DNA from 3 places in the Catenovulum adriaticum genome. Region 3 is predicted to be linked to each of the others. Evidence: predicted binding sites of a transcription regulator. Region 3 holds the regulator's gene; each other region holds the start of a gene.
What was found. The regulator sigma-54, encoded in region 3, starts transcription at its own class of promoters, with help from an activator protein. The targets are predictions, from matches to a motif close to GTTGGCACGNNNNTNGNNT.
Positions count from the first base shown of each region.

Region 1: a site for sigma-54 is predicted at 971-989, ahead of OLW01_RS13705 (putative urea ABC transporter substrate-binding protein). Genes of this name have one in related genera too.
Region 2: a site for sigma-54 is predicted at 1,418-1,436, ahead of OLW01_RS11850 (DUF883 domain-containing protein). Genes of this name have one in related genera too.

Region 1 is NZ_CP109965.1:3,126,069-3,129,255, forward strand. Features, by position in the region: gene OLW01_RS13695 (GbsR/MarR family transcriptional regulator) at 1-160, opposite strand, end outside; gene OLW01_RS13700 (ribonuclease E inhibitor RraB) at 344-691, shown strand; guanidine-I (ykkC/yxkD leader) riboswitch at 1,035-1,210, shown strand; gene OLW01_RS13705 (putative urea ABC transporter substrate-binding protein) at 1,268-2,299, shown strand; gene OLW01_RS13710 (ABC transporter permease) at 2,315-3,139, shown strand; gene OLW01_RS13715 (ABC transporter ATP-binding protein) at 3,136-3,187, shown strand, end outside.
Region 2 is NZ_CP109965.1:2,704,732-2,707,918, forward strand. Features, by position in the region: gene OLW01_RS11835 (NUDIX hydrolase) at 1-100, opposite strand, end outside; gene OLW01_RS11840 (hypothetical protein) at 197-469, opposite strand; gene OLW01_RS11845 (hypothetical protein) at 549-959, opposite strand; gene OLW01_RS11850 (DUF883 domain-containing protein) at 984-1,319, opposite strand; gene OLW01_RS11855 (hypothetical protein) at 1,575-2,081, opposite strand; gene OLW01_RS11860 (sigma-54 interaction domain-containing protein) at 2,291-3,187, shown strand, end outside.
Region 3 is NZ_CP109965.1:360,260-363,446, reverse strand. Features, by position in the region: gene lptB (LPS export ABC transporter ATP-binding protein) at 1-508, shown strand, start outside; gene OLW01_RS01520 (RNA polymerase factor sigma-54) at 508-2,016, shown strand; gene hpf (ribosome hibernation promoting factor) at 2,041-2,328, shown strand; gene ptsN (PTS IIA-like nitrogen regulatory protein PtsN) at 2,328-2,774, shown strand; gene rapZ (RNase adapter RapZ) at 2,780-3,187, shown strand, end outside.

The DNA.
Region 1 (3,187 bases), 430 kb from region 3:
TACCGCGTGAAATATTCAGTTTTTCAGATATTTGATTAGCGGTTAAAGGCTGCTCTGAAATCACCAACAAGCCACACATTTGGCCTATCGTTCGGTTAAAACCCCAACGACTCCCCATCTCGCCACAGTGCATTACAAAAGATTCAATTTTAGGTGTCATTTGGTTTAGCTCTACAAAGTTTCAATTATTTCTGAAACTTTAGAATTTAATTGGTTAAATTGCAAGCACTTTAAAACGAAAATAAGCAGTACGTCCCAGCCAAATTCACTCAAACAAATTTAATAGCTATGCTAAAATTGAAAATTATTTTTAAACACCCGATTAACTTAGAGCTAATTAAACATGACAAGCCAATTCCCAGACGATGAAACCGGCCAAATTTTAGCTGAAATGGCAGCAGAAGGCGCAGATTTAAGCCAACCAATGCAAATTGATTTTTTTGCAGCATTTGAATTTGAAGACACCGCTAAAGCGGTTTTGCCATTGGTTAAGCAACTTAACTTAGGCGACCAAAAATTTAGCGAAGTTATGATCCAAAAACCTGATACAGGTGGCGGTGTTGAATTAGTTGCAAGTTTAACGGCTGTTCCAAGCTACCAGACCATTAGTACAATTGATGAACTCTTTACCCAATGTGTTGAAAGTAACAAAGGTTACTCAGATGGTTGGGGCGCAGAGATTCGAGTTTAAGCTTAGGCTTAAACTCGTTTGTCTATTTTACGGGTTAGCTTTCTAGTTTATATTTTCGCCCGCACTCATCAAATTTATTTTTAAAGATCTTAAAGCTTCTGCCAATAACCTACCGCTTAATCACGCCGCGTTAAATCGCCCCAATTTAATGCAATGCACCAATTTGGTTCCATCTTAGGCTAAATAAAGGTTCGTTATTTATCGCTTTCATATGGTAAAAAATAAAATTTAATCCTTATATTTCATGATCTTGAATTTTAAATTATCTTCCACACACACTTTGGCTAGTTTTATGCTTACTGTTAAGTTGCAGGGGTTCAATCAAATTGAACCAGCACAGTGCTAAACAGACAACTAGGGTTCCGATTGGCTTTTACTAATTATTTTATTAATTGAAAAATCAATGTCTGGTCCGAGAGTTGCCAACCTAGCCGCATAATAACCAATCACACTGTTTGTTTTTGTGTTTTTATGTTTGCGTCAGCAAGGGTTACACGGCGGGATAAAAGCCCGGGAGGTTCAATTTAATTAGGCCTCCTGCGCTCAAAAAACCGTGTAAACTTTGGAGAACGCGATATGAAAAAGATAAAAATATTCACTTTAATCCTCGCTTTAATCACAAGCACAAATGCTTTTGCTAAAGATAAGTTTTCCATTTGCTGGTCAATTTATGTTGGCTGGATGCCGTGGGAATACGGCGACAGCTCAGGCATCATCAAAAAATGGGCCGACAAATACGATATTGAAATAGATGTCGTTCAAATCAATGACTACATAGAATCCATCAATCAGTACACAGCCGGTCAATTTGATGCTTGCACCATGACCAACATGGACGCCTTAACCATTCCAGCGGCTAGCTTTGTCGATAGTACTGCATTAATTGTGGGTGACTTTTCTAATGGTAACGACGGTGTCGTTTTAAAAGACAAAACCAAGCTAGCTGATATAAAAGGCCAACAAATTAACTTAGTTGAGCTGAGCGTATCTCATTACCTACTAGCTCGCGGTTTAGAATCGGTCGGTTTATCAGAGCGTGATGTTGATGTGGTTAATACAGCCGATGCTGATTTAGTCGCTGCTTATTCAACGCAAGACGTCACTTCAATTGTCACTTGGAACCCACTGCTTTCAGAAATTGAAAAACAACCCAGCGCAAACAAAGTGTTTGATTCTTCTGATATTCCAGGTGAAATCATTGACTTAATGGTTGTTCATACCGACACCCTCAAACAAAACCCTAACTTTGGTAAAGCTCTAGTTGGCGCTTGGTATGAAATTATGGAAGATATGAGCGATAAAAAAGTACTAACCCAATTAGCTACCGCTTCAGGTACTGATTTAGCTGGCTATAAAGCGCAGTTAGCAAGTACCAAAATGTTTTACCAAGCTAAAGAAGCTGTTGAGTTTACCAAAAACCCAAAATTAGCAACCACCATGAAATACGTGGCTGAGTTTTCATTTGAGCATGGTTTACTAGGTGATGGCGCGCCAGACGCTGGATTTATTGGTATTCAAACGCCCTCTACCACCATTGGTAATCCGCAAAACATTAAACTGAGATTCGACCCTAGCTTTATGCAAATGGCTGCCGACGGCAAGCTATAAAACGGGCAAATTTATATGAAAAAACTGATGAATATAGAGCCATCACGCTCACTTAAAGGATTTTTAGCCATTATTCCGTTTGTATTAATTTTGATGCTGTACTGGACAGCATCAAATGACAGACTGGCTGAAAACCCTTACGACAAACTGCTACCGAGTTTTACACAAATTTCGGCAGCCGTTGAGCGAATGGCTTTTACCGAAGATAAACGCAGTGGTGAATATTTATTTTGGGTGGATACGGGCGCCAGTTTATATCGAATTTGCATAGGAATAGGCATTAGCGCGATTACGGGGTTATTGCTTGGTATGTTAGCTGGCTTACTGCCGGTATTTCGATCTGGCTTTTCGCCCTTAATAACCATAGTTTCATTAGTGCCCCCAATGGCTATTTTACCGATTCTTTTTATTAGCTTTGGTTTGGGCGAGTTTGCCAAAATAATGCTCATTATTATTGGTACTGCGCCTGTGATTATTCGTGATATTCAATCTCATGTGCGCCAGCTTCCTTCGGAGATGCTAATAAAAGCACAAACTTTGGGTGCATCTACTTGGTTAGTTTCAATTCGGGTGGTGCTGCCACAAATTATGCCGCGTTTAATCTCAGCGGTACGATTATCTCTAGGTACAGCATGGTTATTTTTAATTGCTGCTGAAGCCATAGCTGCACAAGAAGGTTTGGGTTATCGCATCTTTTTAGTACGACGATATATGTCAATGGATGTCATTTTGCCTTACGTACTTTGGATAACCACTTTAGCTTTTGCCATGGATTTTAGCCTGCGCAAACTCTCTGAGTTATGTTTCCCTTGGTATCACCATCAGGAGGCCGGCAAATGAGTTTATTAAAAATCAACAATGTTTGGAAATCTTACGGCGACGTGCAAA
Region 2 (3,187 bases), 850 kb from region 3:
AGTCTCCTTTTAACACAATTGCTCGGGCAGCTAATCGTTTAAAAGTTGAATCTTGGGCTAAGTTAACTTTAGGATGGCAAGCAGATTTAAGTAGGCGCATAACATAAACGGTTCAAGAGTAAAACCGAGATTGTAACATGATTCCATTACAAACCACACACAGCCTTACACTTAATCAAACGCAGCGTTAAGACTCCTAGTCATGCTTAATTTTTGAAATAATTTGTTGTTGGATAAAAGGCAATGCAAGATGCAATAATGAGCTACTCGCCGTTTTTAATGGTTTATGTCCAGCAAATAAACCCAACCCAAAGCAAATTAACAGACCAGTTCGACTGCCAGCAAATTGCTCGGTCTTCATCAATAAATTATTTTGAGATTGATGTACACCTTGTTTCAGTAGCGCTCTTTGTTGTTTCAATTGAGCTAATTTTTTATGATTTTTACGACAACACCATTTTACTAGCATAATCTCCTCCCATCGTGTTTTAACTACGCTTGAGCAATGCTATTTGTTTGAGATAAAAAGAAGCTTTAATCGGTTAAAACTAACTTTCTGTAGAAAAAACAGCTTGTTTAATTTCTTTAAATGCGGCTCTTAATGAGCGGATCACAAGTAAGATGATTAATAAATTAAGTGCCAGTAAAATAGCGCCCGTCATCCACCAGTTTAGTCCGAGTTGAACCAAGCCTACACCTAAAAAAGCCACTAAGCCAAACCAGACCCCCGCAACTAATATAACCGCCAACAAAGTAAGCGCTAATATAATAAAAACTGCTTTTAGGGCTGTATCAGTACGCTCCGCTGCGCTGGCCAAATAGTTAAGCCATAATGCTTTATACTGCAGCACTAACACATTAACCGATTCTGAAAACGTTGGGCTAGACACGTCTGCGCCTTCAGCTAAATTCTCATCAGCTGAAGGCGCAGATTCTGTCGAGTCAAATTGTTTTGACATAACTTAAATTGCTACCACTAACAATTAGCTTTTTTTGTTCGAAAAGCATGAAGCAATAAGCGCACCTGCAGCAAATGCAATACCCGCAGACGCTAATGGGTGTTTTTGTACAAAACCCTGTGCATTTTCAGACATTAGCTGTGCTTGGGCTTGTAATTGTCTGCGTCGCTCGGCAAGTGCCTCTGATGATTCAGAAGCAGTTTGACGAGTAGCAGACTCCGCAACTCTGGCTTTATCTGCCATCGCTTCAATTGCTTTATGTGCAGCAGCGGTTGCAGCTTCTGTAATTGCAGCTTGGTTAGCTGCTGCTGTTGAAGTGCTTGAATTTGAGTTTGATGAACTTTCTTTTGTAGCGGCCATATATTGGACTCCTTCGTTTTATGGTTTATCTACCGTTAGTTACCTCTACTAAACGACTGCTTAAATTCATTTAGTTACTTAAAGTACTAAAATGAGTAGTGCACCTATTGTGCCAACCCCAAAAAAAATAAAAATAAATAATTACTTTTCAACAACTTAAAACAAACCAACACTCAATGATTTTTTAGTTTACTCATACAATAAACTTTAGTACTCGGTAGTAATTACACTTTGGATATAACAAAAGCGTAATATTTACACGAGTTGAAAATCTAAATCGCTCACCAAATCAAAGGCTCTTATACAGTCATCCATTTCAATTTGTAACCAAGCAATTTCACTCGAAAGTTCATGTTTAAACCGTGAGTTTTTAAGTTTGGATGCATTCAATTTTAATAATTTTAAACAATCAACTTCATGTGTTAGCAAGTGTTGATTTTTTATCTTATTAGCGCCTGTATAGGCAAATTGTTCTACTGGTTCTATTGATTGACGGCTTTGATAATAAGCTTGGCAAAGCGCTTTCGCATCACTTGATAATTCAAATTTTTCTGAACCAATTTCCTTCTGGCAACGCAGTGCGAGTCGCATATGGCGTTGATATAAAGTTTTTGAAGTCGCCACTTGATTATGGTGTTTAAGTCCTGGAATAAACTGGCGATAAAACGCTAATGCACACTCTGATATGCTTAAGATCTCATAAATAACATTTTTCTCTTGATTTAACATGACATTGCCCACACTATATGATTGATTATTCATATTGCTCCAACTATTAGACTAACCTAACTGATAGCAAAACAAACCAAGTAAAAATTGAGTATTTAAACGTATATTTTTCGTTTGTTGATATATTCACCTGTATTTTATGTTCAAAAGCTCAGTTATGTTTTATACAAATTACCCATTTAACCGTGCAGGATTCACACCAATGTTGTATGCATGGCTAAAATTTAACGAGGCAAAATATAATGGCAACTCCAAGCTTGCTGGTTAAAGCATCAGATAAAAAGCTTGCATTACAGATAGAAAAAATTGCAAACAATGCAGGCTACCAAAGTGTTGAATTAGATTTGCAAAACAAATCAGATAAAGATTTAGCAAGCTATCCTACCGATGTATTTTTTATTCAAATTAACGAACAAAACAACACTTTATTAGACAGTTTGCTTAAATCACATTTACATTTTTATAAAGACTTTATATTTGTCAGCCGGGGTGAACCTAACCCAACGCTAGATGAATTAATGCGCCAAGGCGCTGGCTACCATTTCAGAGAGCCAGTTGATATTGAGCAGGTAAAAGAAGTATTAGTAGATTTTTCTGCTGAGTTAACCGAAAACAATCACGATATTGAAAAAATCCAATCCAGTAATATAGATCAATTTGGTTTATTAACCGGCTCATCGCAAGTAATGCGCAAACTCTACCGCACAATTCGGCGTGTAGCAGGTAGCGAAAGTAATGTGCTGATTCAAGGTGAAAGCGGTGTCGGTAAAGAGTTAGTCGCTCATACCATTCACAGCCAAAGTAAACGCAATTTAAAACCTTTTATCGCAGTAAACTGTGGCGCATTAACCCCTGAGCTGATTGACAGTGAACTATTCGGTCACCTCAAAGGATCATTTACTGGTGCAAACCGAGATCACAAAGGCATTTTTGAACAAGCACAAGGTGGCACTTTATTTTTAGATGAAGTGACTGAAATGCCACTTGAGCAACAAGTTAAGTTACTTAGAGTGCTTGAAACTGGTGAGTTTCGCCCTGTTGGTAGTCAAAAAGTAAAATTTGCAGATGTCAGAATTGTCGCTGCCACCAACCGCAATCCAATACAAGCAATTGAAACGGGTATCTTCAGAGAAGATCTT
Region 3 (3,187 bases):
TGAACGTGCACGCTCAGGCGTTGGTTACTTGCCACAAGAATCATCTATTTTTAAAAAATTAACGGTTACCCAAAATATTTTTTCCATATTAGAAATGCGAAAAGATATAAACCAGCAGCAAAAGAAAGATAAACTAGAAGAGTTACTAGAAGAGTTTCATATTACCCATATCCGAGATAGTGAAGGTATGTCTTTATCCGGTGGTGAAAGGCGTAGAGTTGAAATAGCCAGAGCATTAGCCGCAGATCCACAGTTTATTTTATTAGATGAACCTTTTGCAGGGGTTGATCCTATTTCTGTAATTGATATAAAACGCATAATTACTCATTTAAAAGAAAGAGGCTTAGGCGTTTTAATTACCGATCATAATGTGAGAGAAACTTTGGATGTCTGCGAAAAAGCGTATATAGTGAGTCAAGGGCAACTTATTGCATCGGGCAGCCCAGAACAAGTGCTAAGCAACCAGCAAGTCCGAGATGTATATTTAGGCGAGCAGTTTAAATTATAATGAAGCAATCAATTCAGTTAAAATTTGGTCAGCATTTAACCATGACTCCTCAATTGCAGCAGGCGATTCGTCTACTGCAACTGTCATCGTTAGACCTACAACAAGAAATTCAAGAAGCGCTTGATGGCAATCCGCTTTTAGAAACGGATGAACCACAGGACGACTTCGAATCGCTTGAAGAATATAACCAGACCAAAAAACAAAAAGAAGATCAAAACCGCAAAGAAAATAACAACCAAGAAAACGGCGAACAAGATGAATATTCGGTTCGTGATAGTCATGATGAAATGACTAATCAGGATATTCCCGATCAACTACCAACTGATAGCACATGGGACGACCATTTCACTCAAGGCAGTAGCAGTAATTCAAGTTCAAGCAACTACAGCTCAGATGAAGATACCGTTTACCAAGGCGAAACCATAGACTCGATCCGAGATCACCTTTTATGGCAAATGGATTTAACCCCCTTTTCTCCACTCGATCGTGGCATCGCCATAGCCATCATTGATGCAATTGATGATTCAGGCTACCTGACTGTCAGCGCAGAAGATATTTTAGAAAGCTTAGGCAATGAAGAAGTAGAGTTAGATGAGGTAGAGTGCGTACTTAAACGCATTCAAGTATTTGACCCGATAGGTGTCGCATCTCGAACCACACAAGAGTGCTTATTAATTCAATTAAACCAATTCGCTGACGACACACCATGGCTAAATGAAGCTAAGTTAGTCATCAAAAATTACATTGCCCTACTAGGCAACCGTGATTATCGAACGTTATTAAGAAAAGCCAAGCTAAAAGAAGATGACTTAAAACAAATCATGAAGCTGATACAATCGTTAAACCCAAGACCGGGTAATAGCGTTGTCGCAGAAGAGGCTCAATACATTGTGCCTGACGTCTCAGTTAAAAAGATAAAAAATAAATGGATTGTAGAGCTAAATCCAGAAAGTGTGCCTAAACTTAGGTTAAACGCAGAATATGCAGCTATGTCAAAAACAGCTCGTAATACGGCCGATAGCCAGTTTATTCGCTCACATATGCAAGAAGCCAAATGGTTTATAAAAAGTTTAGAAAGCCGAAATGAGACTTTACTTAAAGTTGCGCGTTGTATTGTAAAACAACAACAAGATTTTTTTGAACATGGCGAAGAAGCCATGAAACCTATGGTGCTGAATGATGTTGCCGAAGAAGTAGAAATGCACGAATCAACTATTTCACGAGTAACAACGCAAAAATACTTACATACTCCAGCCGGTATTTTTGAATTGAAGTATTTCTTCTCAAGCCATGTCAGCACTGAAAACGGTGGGGAGTGTTCATCGACCGCGATTAGGGCACTTATCAAAAAACTTGTTTCTGCTGAAAACCCAGCAAAGCCGTTAAGTGATAGCAAGATAGCTGAATTGCTAGCCGACCAAGGTATAAAAGTGGCTCGTAGAACCATTGCTAAATACCGAGAGTCGCTATCTATTCCGCCATCTAATCAACGAAAAAGCCTATTGTAGGCTGTAAACCAGAAGGAAAAGTCTATGCAAATCAATTTAACTGGTCATCATGTCGATATCACAACTGCATTACGTGATTATGTCGATACCAAGTTTGCCAAGCTAGAACGCCATTTTGATCATATCAACAATGTGCATGTTATCCTGAATGTTGAGAAGCTAAGCCAGACTGCTGAAGCAACCTTACACTTATCAGGCGGAGAAGTATTCGCCAATGCCGAGCATACCGATATGTATGCTGCAATTGATTCCCTTATCAATAAACTTGATAGACAAGTCATTAAACACAAAGAGAAAATGAAGCATCATTAATGGATATTCAATCTTTTTTAAGCTTGGACTGCACTGCTAGTGCAGTCCCTGTAACCAGTAAAAAACGAGTACTAGAACTCATCAGTCAAATTGCGGCTAAGCAACTCACCGCAGTTCCAGAACAAGAAATTTTAGATGCGCTTATGCAACGTGAACGGTTAGGCAGCACAGGTATAGGTAATGGCATTGCCCTACCCCATGGCCGATTAGCTCATTCAGATCAAACGGTTGCGGTATTAATAACAGCAGAAACTGCAATTAGCTACGATGCAATTGATAACCAACCAGTGAATGTATTTTTTGCCTTACTAGTACCTGAAGCAGAATGTAAAGCGCATTTAAAATCCCTTGCGGCTGTCGCAGAAAAACTTTCTGACAAAGCGATTTTAAAAAAAATCAGAACAGCACAAACCAACCAAGAGCTATATCAAGCTATTACGGAATAAGCATAATGCAACAGCTTGTCATATTATCCGGCCGTTCAGGCTCAGGAAAATCGACCGCGCTAGACCAACTAGAAGACGCTGGTTTTTATTGTATTGATAATATCCCAATACAATTATTGCCATTTTTACCTGAAGCATTAAAAGGTAAATATACACATGTTGCACTTAACCTAGATATCAGAAACTTATCAGACTGGCAGCATGATTTAGCTCAAATTATTGCTCAACTTAAAGCATCCAGTGATATTATTGTTGTTTACATGGATGCCAGCGACAGAACTTTGCTTAAACGCTATTCTGAAACTAGACGAATGCACCCTTTATCTATCACTCAAGCCAGTTTAAGTTTGGATGAAGCCATAAAAGAAGAAGGTGAGCTGTTAAGCCCAATTAGAGAAATAAGCGACCTTTTT